Regions from separate parts of the Bacillus sp. ISL-46 genome, predicted to be linked through region 3. Evidence: riboswitches for the same ligand, from Rfam matches in the RefSeq annotation. Region 3 holds a riboswitch; each other region holds the start of a gene.

Region 1 (4,891 bases), on a different contig from region 3:
AATATATGCCATTCTTCATCATCCTCTCATTTTTAATATTTTTTACACTAGTTTAAACAATTGATATGGTTTATGCTCTAGTAAGCGTAATTGGTAGCGGAATAAAAACTCTGACGCTTCAAGGATTTTTTTAGCCTCAAAGGCATTTCTCCCCCATACCGTTATTCCATGGTTGCGAATCAAGATAGCTCCAGTATCTCCTGAAACATGTTCAGAAAACTTATTGGCAAGTGTCGGGATATGGGCATCATTCCGAATGATTGGTATTGTTAAGACTGCGTCCTCTTCCCACTTATCAAAAGCCTTGATCAACTCTTGGCCTTTAAATGTGACCTCACCATTATCACCATAAACTTCTGAGATCACATTATTATCAATCGTATGCACATGGAGACTGCAGCCAGCATTGGTTCGACGGTAAATTTCGACATGAAGAAGTGTCTCTGCTGAGGGCTTTAAATGTGTTTCTTCAACTGCACGGCCAAATTCATCAACGAGTAAAAAATCTTCATCTGTTCGCTTCCGTTTATCCTTTCCACTTGCTGTTACTAAAAATTGAAGCGGATGATTACTTACTTTAATCGCCAGGTTACCGCTAGTACCCATAAACCAATCACGCTCAGCTAACTCATCCTTTACATCGGCTAATTCGTTCCATCTTTCATTTAGCATGTTAGTTCATCCACCTCAATTCTTTTGTTAATCTCCTCGATACAATCGAAAAAGGAAGTAAATCCTTGATGATTGATTCCCCATTCCACACATTTTTCCTGAAGTAAATCTCTTGCTAACACAAAGTCCGCATGTTTTGCTGCCTCGAGATCGGTTACCGAATCTCCAATAACAATTTTGAAACGGTTTTCCTGAGTGTTTAATTTACGAATAATACTTGGTTTACAACATCCGCAATCATTGTTACATAATGAATCACATTCATTCGGCCATAGAATTTTTATTCTCTCGTCTGTAAAATCCGATTCATTGCAATAAACTCCATCAAATGGACCATATTTCTCCAAGATTGGATAAACAAAGAAGTCAATACCGCCACTAACAATGTAAAATGGAATACCTTTTGCACGCGCAAATTCAACAAACTCTCCAAATCCTGGGCGAATCTTTGCATTTTCAATCGCAAACTCAGTCAGTTCATCCTTTAACCTACTTGGTAATAAGGAGAATAGTTTCCCAACTCCCTCATTGATCGAAATCTCACGTGAGAGGATTTGATCTTTGATCCGTTCCCACCCTTGAGGAGCAAACTTTTCCATCATGCTAATGATGTTATCACTTTCAGTTACCGTTCCGTCAAAATCACAAAAAATCACTGGTTTTGTCATACGGTCACCTCTGCATTACCCCATAGTTTTAGTGCCGTATGGAGCTCAGGATGCTGTTTTGCACCTTCGGCTAATAATTTTCCTTTAAGATTGGTATCAATCGCTTGACGGAACGCAAGGCCCCCTCCGCGTGCACCCTCTGGATGGCCATGGACCCCTCCGCCTGCATTAATGACAGAATCATTACCGAAGTCACGAATTAATAAAGGAACCAAGCCTGGATGAATTCCCGCTGATGGAACTGGGAATGACTTTTTAAAGGCATCTTCTACGGTTAACTCACTTGCAATCGACAGTGCTTTCGTCTTCTCTAACGCCACGGTTCCATATGGGGATGGGAACAACGATAAATCAGCACCAGCATAACGAAGCAACTTTCCAAGCAATAATGAATGGGATAATCCATAAACTGGAGATGATGTAAAAGCACCACTAACTGCAGGATGTGCCATAAGCGGTAAGGCAATTTCATCGTCTTCTCTTAATTCCTGCAGGACGTCTATGCCATAGGAAAACACATTAAACAGTAAGAGGTCCGCTCCAAGCTCTGCAGCCTTCCTTGCTTTTTCCTTCAGCTGCGATGTTCTACCCGTTAGGTTAACTGCATACAAAGTTCGATGTCCTGTTTGGTCAAATACTTCTTGCAATGCCTTTTTTCCTTCGACAATTCTTTTTTCAAATGGTGTCAGCTCATTTTCAAAAAGGATTTCATCATCCTTCACAAAATCTACACCACCAAGGGCTTGTTGCTTTAATTGCTCAACTAAAAATGCGAGATCTTTACCGAGCACTCCTTTAAAGATACTCATTAAAAGCGGTCTATTATAAACGTTTAATTTCTTCCGAAGACCTTCAATTCCAAACCTTGGGCCAGGGAACTGACTCTTTAATCCATCATCAAACTGCAAATCTAGTAATTTTATTTTTCCATCTAATGAAAGCTTACCGAAAACGGTTGTTAAAATAGCAGGCAGGTCATTAGAAAAATTAATCGCTGGATAGGCTATGCGGATTAAAGATTGGTCACCTTTTTCTGCAGGTATCGTTTCAACTGATACCACACTGCCTTTATGCTTGCGTAATTGGCTTTGCTCTAGTTCAGGCAAGTTCGTCCATGAACCTACAGTTAATCCAAGTGCAATCTCTTCAGCCTTTTTGGTTGGTTTTTTTTCATCATGCAGTAAATATGTAGCAATTATTTTAGACATTCAAAAACACGTCCTTTCAAAAAACATAAAAACCTCTTCAACAAAGAAGAGGTTAGCCGCAAACTAACATCTTCTCATCTATCAGCTTGTTGCTGCAAGAATTAGCACCGTGCCTAAAACTGGTTTAAGTCGGTTGCCGGGCTTCATCGGGCTTTTCCCTCCGCCTGCTCTTGATAAGAAAACGATTCGTATTTTATAAAGTTTTTAATGTTGTTTAACTTTAATTTGCATTATCTCAAGAAAAATATAAAATGTCAATCGATTTAACAGAATATTTCCAAACGACTAATTCTTTCAACAGCTTCGGCTAATCGTTGTTCTGATGTTAATAACCCAACACGGACATATCCTTCTCCAAATTCTCCAAAGCCAATTCCCGGTGCAACCATGATATGTGCTTGTTCGAGTAAAATGTTAGCAAATTCCTCAGATGTTTTGCCCTCAGGAACTTTGAGCCACGCGAAAAAGGAACCCTTTGGCGCGGTGACCTTCCATCCCAATGAACGAAGCCCATCAATCAATACATTACGTCTTCGCTCATAAAGATCGTTTAGTTCCCGTACACAATCCTGAGGGCCCATTAAAGCCTCAGCCGCTGCCTCTTGTACAGCTCCAAATAAACTAACATAAAGATGGTCCTGTAAAAGTTCAATGCTTGAAATCACACTCTCATTCCCAACAGCAAAACCAACACGCCAGCCTGCCATATTAAAGGTTTTTGATAAAGTATATATCTCTATCCCAACCTCTTTAGCCCCTTCAACCTGCATAAAACTTATTGGTTTTTCACCATCGAAACCAATAGCACCATAGGCAAAATCATGAACAACACAAATATCATGATCTCTAGCTAGCTTAATAGTCTCATTAAATAATTCATGAGTAGCTGTAGCTCCTGTTGGATTATTAGGATAATTGAGGAACATTAACTTTGCTTTTGATAAAACAGACTTATCCAGTTCGCAATAATCCGGTAGAAAGTTATTTTCCTCTCGTAACGGCATCGTAACCATTTCAGCTTTTGCAAGAGCAACCCCAGACCAATAATCCGGGTAACCGGGGTCAGGTACAAGGATGGTATCCCCCGGATTTAATATGCATTGAGGAATTTCGACAAGTCCTGCTTTACCCCCAAACAAAATCGCCACTTCTTTATCCGGATCAATGGTCACTCCATATTCTCTTAAATAAAAATCAGCGGCAGCCTGTTTTAAATAACGATGTCCCTGAAAAGGAGAATATTTATGATTTAATGGATTCGCTGCTGCATCTTGAAGTTTTTTAACAATATGAGAAGGCGTTGGCTGATCAGGGTTGCCTTGCCCTAAATTAATCACATCAAACCCTTGTGAAATATATTCCCCTACTTTTTTAACAAGTGAAGCAAAAAATTGCTTCGGAAGACTAGTTAATAATTCTGATGGAGGAAATTGCTTCATTGTTCTCACCTGCTTAATTTTTTATAAGAATCATTGTGAAATTCTAGTCACAAATGATATAACTTTTATAACGGCTTGTAAAGAAAAAATTCCGAAATTTCAAACGAGGTGAAGATTCGTGAAATTAAAAATTTCATGTCTGCAAATGGATATCGTCTTCGGTGATCCCAATAAAAACTACCAAACTGCCGAAAGACTCATTGAAAATGCACTGACTGAACAACCCGATATCATTGTCCTTCCGGAACTATGGACAACGGGATATGACTTGACGCGCCTGAATGAAATTGCAGACCCAAAAGCAGTACAAACGATTGAATTTCTCAGAAAAGCAGCACAACAAAATCAGGTTCATTTCGTTGGCGGCTCAGTTGCGAACCGTGAAGAAACAGGAGTAAAAAATACTCTCCTCATCATCAATAAAGATGGCACGCTTGTACACCGGTATAGTAAACTACATCTTTTTAAACTCATGAATGAGCATGTTTTCTTAGAGCCTGGCGCCGAGAAGGGACTTTTTCAACTTGATAATCACCATTTTGCTGGGGCTATCTGTTATGATATCCGGTTTCCAGAGTGGATACGCGCTCACACATCCGAAGGTGCAGAAGCACTGTTTGTTGTGGCCGAATGGCCTGCACCTAGATTGTCCCACTGGAGGGCCCTTTTAATTGCAAGAGCAATTGAAAATCAATGTTATGTAATTGCCTGTAACCGTTCTGGAAATGACCCGAATAACCATTTTGCTGGTCACTCGATGATTATTGACCCGTGGGGTGAGGTTATTGCTGAGGCTGGAATGAAGGAAGAAATCCTATCGGCTGAAATTGAGATGGACATAGTCAAGGAGGTCCGTAAGCAAATTCCTATTTTCACGGATAGAAAACCAGAATTCTATAAATAA
Region 2 (4,891 bases), on a different contig from region 3:
ATTTAAATTTATTATCTGAAGTAAGGGAACGTGGTTCTGTTACAACCTGGCGTGATCGAAGGACCGATTTATATACAGATTGGGAAAAGTAAACTAAGGGGTGGGTGTTTCCTTGTACCGAAGTGAATTTTTTGTTTATGACCAAGATCGGCCTGTGCCGGTTATCATTCGCAATTATTCAAAACTGGATTTTGACAATCTTATCAAAATTCAATCTGAGTGCTTCCCACCTCCTTTTCCATCAGAATTATGGTGGAATAAAGAGCAATTAACAAACCATGTGACCTTGTTTCCAGAAGGTGCATTGTGTGTTGAAGTGGACGGTGAATTGGCTGGGTCACTTACCGGCTTAACTATCGACTTTGATCCAGACGATAAAAGTCATACATGGGAAGAAATCACAGACCATGGATACATACGCAACCATAATCCAAAGGGTAATACCTTGTATATCGTCGATATCAGTGTTCGTCCGAAGTACCGTAAACTAGGGTTAGGAAAATTGTTGATGCAGGCTATGTACCATGTTGTGATTGAAAAAAGTTTGGATCGATTACTAGGCGGCGGTAGAATGCCAGGATATTATAAAGCAGCTGATAGCTTGACACCTGAGCAATATTTAGCTGCGATAATTAAAGGGGATATACAGGATCCTGTCATCACTTTCTTGTTGCGCTGCAGCCGTGTGCCATTAGGAATTGTTGAAAACTATCTCGAGGATGAAGAATCCTACAATTATGCAACATTAATGGAATGGAAAAATCCTTTTAAATGAATGGGAGGCATGTATCTCAATGGAATATATTAGAATTACCAATATAGATGATCAGAATTTTAGAAGGCTTCATAACTTAATGGGAGAAATTTTTCCCCCAGAAGAAGTACTAGCATATGAGTTATGGAAAGAGCCATTAGAAGATCCGAGTATTCGCGTGTTTGTAGCAGTCGATGGCGATAAAGTCTTAGGTGCAACCGAATATCGTTATTATCCGGATTGGAATATTGCCATGACAGATTTTACGATCATCAGTCAACCTGGGCTAAGCCTTGGACGTTTTTTAGCTCAAAACCGGTTAAAGGATTTACAACAATTAGCTAAAGAAAATGGACAAGTGCTATTCGGCATGTTCGCAGAAATATATGATCCGTACCGGGTGGAAGATCACGAATTTGGTGGAGTAAGGGTTATGGATCCATATATCCGCCGCGAAGTTCTTTCCCATTTGGGCTATAAACGTATAGATTTTTCATATGTTCATCCTTCCTGGGAAAACAATGGGGAAGTTGTAACAGGGCTTGATTTATGTTTCATGCCATTAGCTGATGAACTTGACTCACTGCCAGCAAACCTTGTAAAGGATTTTCTAACCACCTATTATTCCATTCTTTCAAATAAACCGGAGGAGTGGTTAGAAATGATAGACCGTTTGGGGGACAAGGAAGAGGTATCCCTATTACCATTGTAAAAAAAGAAATTTCAAATAATATTGACAATTACAAAGGAATCAACTAGAATTCTTTTATATCTTGGATATTTAATGAAATAATTAAATAAAACTCTTATCCAGAGCGGCGGAGGGACTAGGCCCGATGAAGCCCGGCAACCATCAAGGTAATTCTTGAAAAGGTGCTAATTCCTGCAGGTTATTTTTAACCTGACAGATAAGAGGAGGAAATCTACCCTCTTCTTATGAAGAGGGTTTTTCTTATTTATATGATATTAAAATAAACAACCAATTGGTCATGTCTAATATTATTTAAGGGGTGGAATACATGTCTGTCATTAAAGTGGCAATTCTAGGTTTTGGTACAGTTGGGGAAGGTGTTTATAGAACAATACAATCCCACGCTGAGGAACTTACTAGTGTTTTAGGGAGAAAAGTAGAAGTGGCTGCAGTACTAATAAAAAATAAACAAAAAACCAGAGACATAAGGGAAGATGTTTTAATAACTACAGATTTTGCCGAAATTCTTAATCTACCTCAACTTGATGTTGTTGTCGAAGCAATCGTCGACAAAGAACAACCTTTTACTTTTTTAAAACAAGCTATACAAAGTGGTTGCCACATAATCACAGCGAATAAAGAAATGTTTGCACACCACGGGAATGAACTGCTCGAGTTAGCTGAGAATTATAATGTTTCGGTGGGTTATGAAGCAACAGTTGCGGGTGGTATTCCGGTTATTCAAACCTTAAGGCAGTTATTAAATGTTAACCGAGTTCGTCACATCCAAGGAATTCTTAATGGGACATCGAATTTTATACTAACGGAAATGCGCGAGAAGAAGCAGTCATTTGCTGATGCCCTCATTTTAGCGCAAGAGAAGGGGTATGCTGAAGTGGATCCAACCAACGATGTGGAGGGATTTGATGCTTTTTATAAAACAATGATTCTCAGCAGAATTGCTTTTGGAGAACAACCCAATTGGAAGAATGTCGAGCGTGCGGGCATTACCTCGATTACAAGAGAGTTAATTGAAACAGCAGAAAAGATGGGATTAAGGTTTAAGCATATTGCAAGTATTAGTAAGACAGGTAGTCAAATTAACGCAGAGGTTAAACCAGTCCTTGTTGGGAAATCTCATCCTTTTTATTCTATTGAAGGCGTAGAAAATGCTGTAAATATTCACTCTGATATTGTTGGTAGTATTACTTTGCAAGGACCAGGAGCTGGGATGTATCCTACTGCAAGTGCTGTTATTGAAGATTTGGTCTATGTCTGTCAAAATCGGTCGTCAAATAAGAATATCACAAAAACAACAGCAGCATGTGATGGAGAGAAAAAAGGGAACGAAAAAGAATTATGGTTAATTCAAGGTCTCTCAAAGAATTATAATAACCCTTTGATTACATGGGTAGCTCAAGCTTCTGATGAGATAGCAATTATCCAGGCGACTAGGGAAGAATTAGAACAGTTAATTAATCAGCAGAAGGCGTCTTGTTACTTTCAAATAATAGGGGAGTATGAAACAGAAAGTAAGAATAAAGAAGTAACTTTAGCTTACCTCTAGGTTAAAAGATGTAACTAGCATTTGTTCCCGTAAAAAAGAGCTTTCAAGGGGCTGTTGACAAATTGTCAACAGCCCCTTGGAGCTCTTTTTTTGTTTTAACAATTTCTACTCTCTTATGTGTAGGGGATATATTAATATCTTAAAAAAAAGCAAACCAAACACCCTAAAACTGGGGATAAGTCTAGTCAAAATCAAATAGTATTCATATTGTGTAAAAGCTCGATCAAATGGACTAGTTATTCATAAAAGTAAATTGAAGAGGTGCGTCATGTTAGGGAATAGCTTAAATGGACGTTTATTAACGAATCTGAAAAATACATTCACCTATGAGTTTTGGGTATTGCCTGAAAGCGTTCATCTTATCGATAAACAATCACGCGATAAGCCGGCAAATGTAAATGGAAAAAATTATATCATTGGACCTGGATATGGGGTGTCCGATAATGATGCAGGGGTTAGTGTTTCAGTTGGACTAAATGGAATTACGATCTATGAACATGCCAAGAAAAATATATATGCGGTGTTAGTCTATGAAGCAATAATTAATGATCTTATTCATATTGCTGTTGTCTATGATGATAGAGAGCCGCAGCTATACATTAATGGTAAGTTTGTAAAAAAGGGTGAACGAAGCCTTAAAACCTATATCTACCCATCGGGGATGATTGGTGGGCAACCAGGTCTATTCTTTAATGGGGATATCAACGAGATTAGGCTATGGGGCCACTGCAGAACAGAACAAAATCTTAATGATAATTTGAATAAAAAGCTAACTGGAAGCGAAGCAGGGCTGTATGGTGTTTGGCCAACACCGCCTGTAAATGAACGAGAAACACAAAAGGTAAATACAAAAAAACAAAACTCCCAAGATAAAAAGGACCTAGGCTCTAATGAGAAACAAATTGAAAAGACACAAGTAAATAAGAACCAAGATATTGAAGTCAGTATAATTATTCCTTCCCTAAATAAATATCCACTAAATCTATTTACACTCCTCTCACTTGAACACCAAACGTTCAATCCTTCAAAAATGGAAGTAATCTTTATTGATGATGCTTCAACTGACCAAACGGAAGAAAAACTAAAGGACTATTCTCCTCCATATCATTTTAAATATATACGTAATAAAAAGAATCTTGGAAGATCACAGGTCCGAAATCTGGGCATTCGTTCAGCAAGAGGGAATATTCTTATTTTTCTAGATGCAGAAATGATAACTGAATCTGATTTTGTTGAAAAACATTATAAGTACCACCAATCAAAAAATAACCTTATTTTGTCAGGGGCCATGCATTCAAAAGTCATATACTCATGTATCTTTCCTGAATTTACTCGAAAGGAAATAAACAAAATCTCAACTTTAACAAAAAATAATCAGAAGGTCTATTCGAGGATTCAAAACTTTAAGTATCCATGTAAAGAGCCGTACCCGTTGCTGGAAAAAGCGATATTGCAAGAAAAGCTTTCAAGGATTTAGGTGTTGCAGTATACCCGTGGTTCCAATCGATTACCAGCAATTTTGCTGTTGACTTAGAAGGGTTTGCGTTTCCATGGATGGCATTTCTTACAGGGAATGTTTCCATGCGTAAAGAGTTTATTATTCAAGCAGGGTTATTCGATGAAGATTTTGTCGGTTACGGATACGAGGATTGGGAATTAGGGTATCGCTTATATAAAATGGGTGCCAAATATATTGTTAGAAACGATTTGACAACGTATCATCAAGAACATCCTATTGGCGAAAGTAAATGGAAAGAGGCAATTAGCAACCTAGGACGATTTATTTTAAAGCATCCTGACATCGACGTGATTATTCTTGGCTTAGAGATTTCAGGTCTTGCAGATTTATTAACGATGAATAAGGTATTGAGCGAATATA
Region 3 (4,891 bases):
TCTTTAACATAAAAGAAATTCCCCGTTTTAAAAGCTACAATGACCCCGAATCCAATAAACATACTGGCAAGCGCTGCCCGTAAAATATAACGGAGGATGCTTTGCCGAAAGATTTTCATCTTTTTTAGGGCGAGTTTCTCGGCTTCTCCTAAAGGCTGCATTTCCATGTTTGTCATAACCACCATTCACGAATAGATATTATCCGTTTATTTTTAATCGAAAAGGGCTTAGTTATGTATTAGTGGGTAAATTTTTCATTAAACAAGCTTAGTATAATTACATTTTTTAAAACATAAACTTTTGTAATGGTTAAAAATAGCAATAACATCCGTAATTCAGTTATAATAGAGAAGTTTTTTGAAGACTGATTTTAAGGAGTCATTATGTCAAAATTGAAAAAAATTACCCCTTCGTATGATCCATGGGAAGCCTATTTAGATATTGAGCAATATGGAAAGCCTCAATTAACCAATATTGAATTCACCACGACGACCCTTTGTAATATGCGTTGTGAGCATTGTGCGGTAGGCTATACACTCCAAACAAAGGATCCGCAGGCGCTTCCTCTTGATTTGCTCATACAAAGATTAGAAGAAATCCCGACGCTTCGATCACTTAGCATTACCGGAGGAGAACCGATGTTATCCTTATCCTCGGTAAAAAATTATGTTGTACCGATTTTAAAATATGCCCATGAGCGCGGAGTACGGACGCAGATTAATTCTAATTTAACCCTTGAATTAGATCGTTATGATCTAATCGTGCCTTACTTAGATGTTTTACATATTTCTCATAACTGGGGGACGGTCGATGATTTTGTCGAGGGCGGCTTTGCAAGAATGGACCGTAAGCCAGAATATGAACAACGGGAAAAATATTTTAAAAGAATGATAGACAATAGTCGTGAGTTGGTTAAAGCAGGGGTGACGGTTTCCGCCGAAACAATGATAAACAAACGTACACTTCCGCATCTGGAAAAGATTCACCGTCAAATCGTCGATGAAATGCTTTGTCAACGTCATGAAGTTCATCCAATGTATCCTAGTGACTTCGCTAGCAATCTTGAAACCTTATCACTACATGAAATTCGTGAAGCGATTCATCATTTACTGGATATAAGAGATGAAAAGGTGTGGATGTTATTTGGTACACTCCCATTTTATGCATGCAGCAGTGAACAGGAGGATTTAGCTCTCTTACAGCGTTTATATAAAAGTAATAATGTAACAGTCAGGAACGATCCTGATGGCCGTTCACGACTGAATGTTAATATTTTTAATGGAGATATAATTGTGACTGACTTCGGCGATACACCGCCACTAGGAAACATTCAAACTACAAATCTTTTAAATGCTTATGAAACCTGGCAGAATTCATCCATTGCAAAGGAATTAAGTTGTCATTGCCCTGAGGTCAAATGTCTTGGTCCAAATATTTTAGTGAAAAATAGCTATTATCAAGATTTAGACTTCATCAAACAACATAATCAAATAAAAATATAAACAAAACAAAAGGTCCAACAGAAGGGCCTTTTGCTTTGCAGATCGTTAGGATTTTAAACCGTATGTTTCACCAGTTTTGGATGGCGTTGCATGGAAACATACAATATGATCCCACTTAGTATCAATAACGCACTGGTGCAGATAAACACAGCAGAGAATCCAAAGTAACCAGATATAAATCCGCCCAACATTGGACCGATAATATTTCCAAGAAACCTTAAACTCGTATTGTAGCCAAGAACTTCGCCTTGCATTGTAATCGGTGCTTCCTGACGAATGTATGCCACCCGAACAGGAATTATCCCGCCAATCGTGACACCCAGAGCAATACGGATGATAACCAGCTGCCAAAAGTTCGAAACAGCTGCACCTGGCAGGTAGACAATTCCTGCTAAGAAAAGAAGAATAATAAGAATTTTAATATAGCCGTACTTATCAGCAATTTTCCCCCAATTTCGTGACATCAGTAAATTTCCAAGTCCAGCTGCAGAAAAGGCAATCCCGGAATAAAAGGCAACATTGGTTGGTCCATGCAAGTCGCTAACGAATAGAGACAAAATTGGCTGGATGCTGAAATGGGCGATCTGGACAAGGGCAGAGATGAGTAAAACAGTTAATAGTACCGGATTGCGGATAATATGTTTAGCCACTTCTCGGCTTGAATAGTGGGCTTTAGTTCCTTTTATCGCTTCAATCATAAATTCCTTTGTGGTGATGACGAGAAGAGCAGAGATGAAAATGGAAATCGATGTCCACTTAAAGGTAGTGGAGTAGCCAAGCGAATCTGCAAGTATTCCACCTAACATAGGTCCTAATAAAGAACCTGTAATACTGCCTGTTTGCAATGTTCCAAGTACGCGTCCCGCAATCTCCTTTGGCGTTTGCGTAGAGATAAAGGCTTGTGACATCGGGATAAAACCTGAAAAGAATCCCATAAAAAACCTGAGGAGTAATAACTGCCAAACGGAATGGACAAAGCTCATGAGAAAAATGGATATGCCCATCCCTAATCCGGAAATGATGAGGATTTTTTTTCTTCCATAGCGGTCGCCAATTTTACCCCAAATCGGGGAAAAGAGGAAGGCAGAAACAAACGTAATCCCAAACGTGAACCCTGACCAATGTTGGACATATTTTTCCGAGAAATCTCCAAATGTCTCAATGTACAACGAGATGAACGGCATAACCATCGTCATACTTCCGGCGACAAAGAAATTCGCAAACCACATGATGATTAAATTACGTTTTGCTCGTTCCTGTTGAATCACTATAAATAACACTTCTTTCTAGAGTGTATTTCGGTTCTCTAAATATTATCATACCGAAATTTCTGACAATTTTAAAGAGATATCCCCTTTATATAAAATTGGGAAATACAATTACTTATATTCAAAGGGCTTGACAGATTGGGAATAATAACTATATTAGAAATATTCAAAACACTATTGACAACTTGTTAATAGGAGACTAAAATCTAATTTATTACTTTAAATGAATAATACGTTCTCTTATCAAGAGTGGCAGAGGGACTGGCCCGATGACGCCCAGCAACCGTTCCGTTTGGAATTGGTGCTAAATCCTGCAAAACAATTTATTGTTTTGAAAGATAAGAGAGGAGTAGTCCCTTAATTTGTGATGAAACCTCTCTTTTCTGGAGGGGTTTTTTATTTTTATATAAAAACAAACCTTTCCAATCGGAGTAATGGAGTATTGATAAGAATCTAAAAGGGGGAGCTTTAATCATGAAAAGAAATATCTTTAAATGTACACTCGTATCAGCATTAGCAGCAACACTCTTACTCACAGGCTGTGCTTCTGAGGGAGAAAAAAAACAAGAAAGCGCTCATAAAAAGGTTTCACTTGAAGGTGTATCTGAAAAGTTTACAAGTGGTGATCCGTTAAAAATCAAGGTTATCCGTAAAATTGGCGGTGATGATCATACTGCCCAATTCTTAGCAGGTGCAAAAGAAGAGGGAGAAGCCCTAGGTTTTCAAGTGGACGTGTTTACCGCAAATGGTGACACAGCTAAGTTCCATGATGCTATTAATCAGGCATTAGACCAGGATTATGATGGATTTATCATTTCTCATGGTGACGATGATGCGACTGTTAATGATGTAAAAAAGATAGTTGAAAAAGGAAAAAGTGTAGTTACATTTGACTCCAATCCAAATATTGCGAAGCTTGATGGAGTAACGCTTACTTCACAGGATGATGAAGCCTTAGCAACTTTAGCCCTTGATCAACTCGTAAAGAATACAAAGGGTAAAGCAAATATTGCCTACCTATGGGTCGACGGTTTCCCTGCAATGGTTAGACGTAATAAGGTTTATCAAGAAGTCCTTTCAAAAAATCCTGAAATTAAAGAAGTGGAACGCTTTGGTGTGGCTGCGGCAGATACAAGTGTACAAACACAAAACGCAGTTGCAGCCATGTTAAATAAATATCCAAAAGGCAAACTGGATGCCATATTTGCTACTTGGGATGCATTTGCAATCGGTGCAGCACGAGCTTTGAAAGAAGCGGGACGTGAAGAAGTGAAGATTTATGGAATCGATGTTTCCAATGCGGATCTGCAAGAAATTCAAAGAAAAGGCAGCGCTTGGAAATACACAGCAGCTGTCGATCCGAAACTTATCGGCGCTGTTGATATGAGAATACTCGCGAAAAAGCTTGCAGGTGAAGAAACACCACAGACCTTTGATTTAGATGCTTCACTTGTTTCACAAGAAAATCTTCTCAAAGCAAAAGAGCCTGTAAACATGGTTAATCTGGCAAAAATTATCCCAGGCTGGGGTCAATCGACTGCATTTGAGGAAGAGTGGATAAAGACGTTAAAGAAGCATTATAAAGAATAGTCAGCATATAACTAGACACTCTCTTTTTCAATAGATGAAGAGAGTGTTTGCTTACGGGGGATGATTTTGATGAGATCAACTTTGGAGATGAAAAACATCTCAATAGAGTTTCCTGGTGTGAAGGCATTGAATCAGGTCGACTTTTCGATGGAAACGGGAGAAATCCAAGCTTTGATTGGGGCAAATGGGGCAGGGAAATCAACGTTAATGAAGGTTCTCGCGGGTGCTTATGACCACTATACCGGTGAAATAAGGTTAGATGGGAAAAAACTGAAGATTCGTTCTCCGAAAAATGCCCAGGACACAGGAATACAAATCGTTTATCAAGAAGTAGATACGGCTCTCATTCCATATTTAACTGTCGCCGAAAATATTATGCTCCTTGATACAGTCCATAACATGGGGAAAAAGCAATGGATGAAATGGAAGGACCTTCATCAAAAGGCGGATGAAATACTAGCAAGTATGAACATTATGCTTCCGACGAAGAAGCTTGTAAGTGAGTTAACGTTAGCGGAAAAACAAATGATC

What was found. A riboswitch is a leader RNA that binds a small molecule or an ion and turns the genes downstream of it on or off. The one in region 3 is predicted to bind S-adenosylmethionine.
Region 1: linked by a shared signal. The riboswitch ahead of mtnW (2,3-diketo-5-methylthiopentyl-1-phosphate enolase) and the one ahead of J7E67_RS22925 (sugar ABC transporter substrate-binding protein) in region 3 are both predicted to bind S-adenosylmethionine.
Region 2: linked by a shared signal. The riboswitch ahead of J7E67_RS12765 (homoserine dehydrogenase) and the one ahead of J7E67_RS22925 (sugar ABC transporter substrate-binding protein) in region 3 are both predicted to bind S-adenosylmethionine.

What each region holds. Positions count from the first base shown of each region.
Region 1 is NZ_JAGGQR010000027.1:94,191-99,081, reverse strand. It holds gene J7E67_RS15515 (1,2-dihydroxy-3-keto-5-methylthiopentene dioxygenase) at 1-12, opposite strand, end outside; gene J7E67_RS15510 (methylthioribulose 1-phosphate dehydratase) at 43-672, opposite strand; gene J7E67_RS15505 (2-hydroxy-3-keto-5-methylthiopentenyl-1-phosphate phosphatase) at 666-1,340, opposite strand; gene mtnW (2,3-diketo-5-methylthiopentyl-1-phosphate enolase) at 1,337-2,548, opposite strand; SAM riboswitch class I at 2,620-2,728, opposite strand; gene J7E67_RS15495 (pyridoxal phosphate-dependent aminotransferase) at 2,812-3,987, opposite strand; gene J7E67_RS15490 (carbon-nitrogen family hydrolase) at 4,106-4,891, shown strand.
Region 2 is NZ_JAGGQR010000019.1:42,856-47,746, forward strand. It holds gene J7E67_RS12750 (carbon-nitrogen hydrolase family protein) at 1-92, shown strand, start outside; gene J7E67_RS12755 (GNAT family N-acetyltransferase) at 113-775, shown strand; gene J7E67_RS12760 (GNAT family N-acetyltransferase) at 795-1,466, shown strand; SAM riboswitch class I at 1,558-1,669, shown strand; gene J7E67_RS12765 (homoserine dehydrogenase) at 1,774-3,012, shown strand; gene J7E67_RS12770 (glycosyltransferase) at 3,281-4,489, shown strand; gene J7E67_RS12775 (glycosyltransferase family 2 protein) at 4,519-4,891, shown strand, end outside.
Region 3 is NZ_JAGGQR010000049.1:53,557-58,447, reverse strand. It holds gene J7E67_RS22940 (formate/nitrite transporter family protein) at 1-167, opposite strand, end outside; gene yfkAB (radical SAM/CxCxxxxC motif protein YfkAB) at 384-1,502, shown strand; gene J7E67_RS22930 (MFS transporter) at 1,556-2,731, opposite strand; SAM riboswitch class I at 3,008-3,115, shown strand; gene J7E67_RS22925 (sugar ABC transporter substrate-binding protein) at 3,245-4,360, shown strand; gene J7E67_RS22920 (sugar ABC transporter ATP-binding protein) at 4,430-4,891, shown strand, end outside.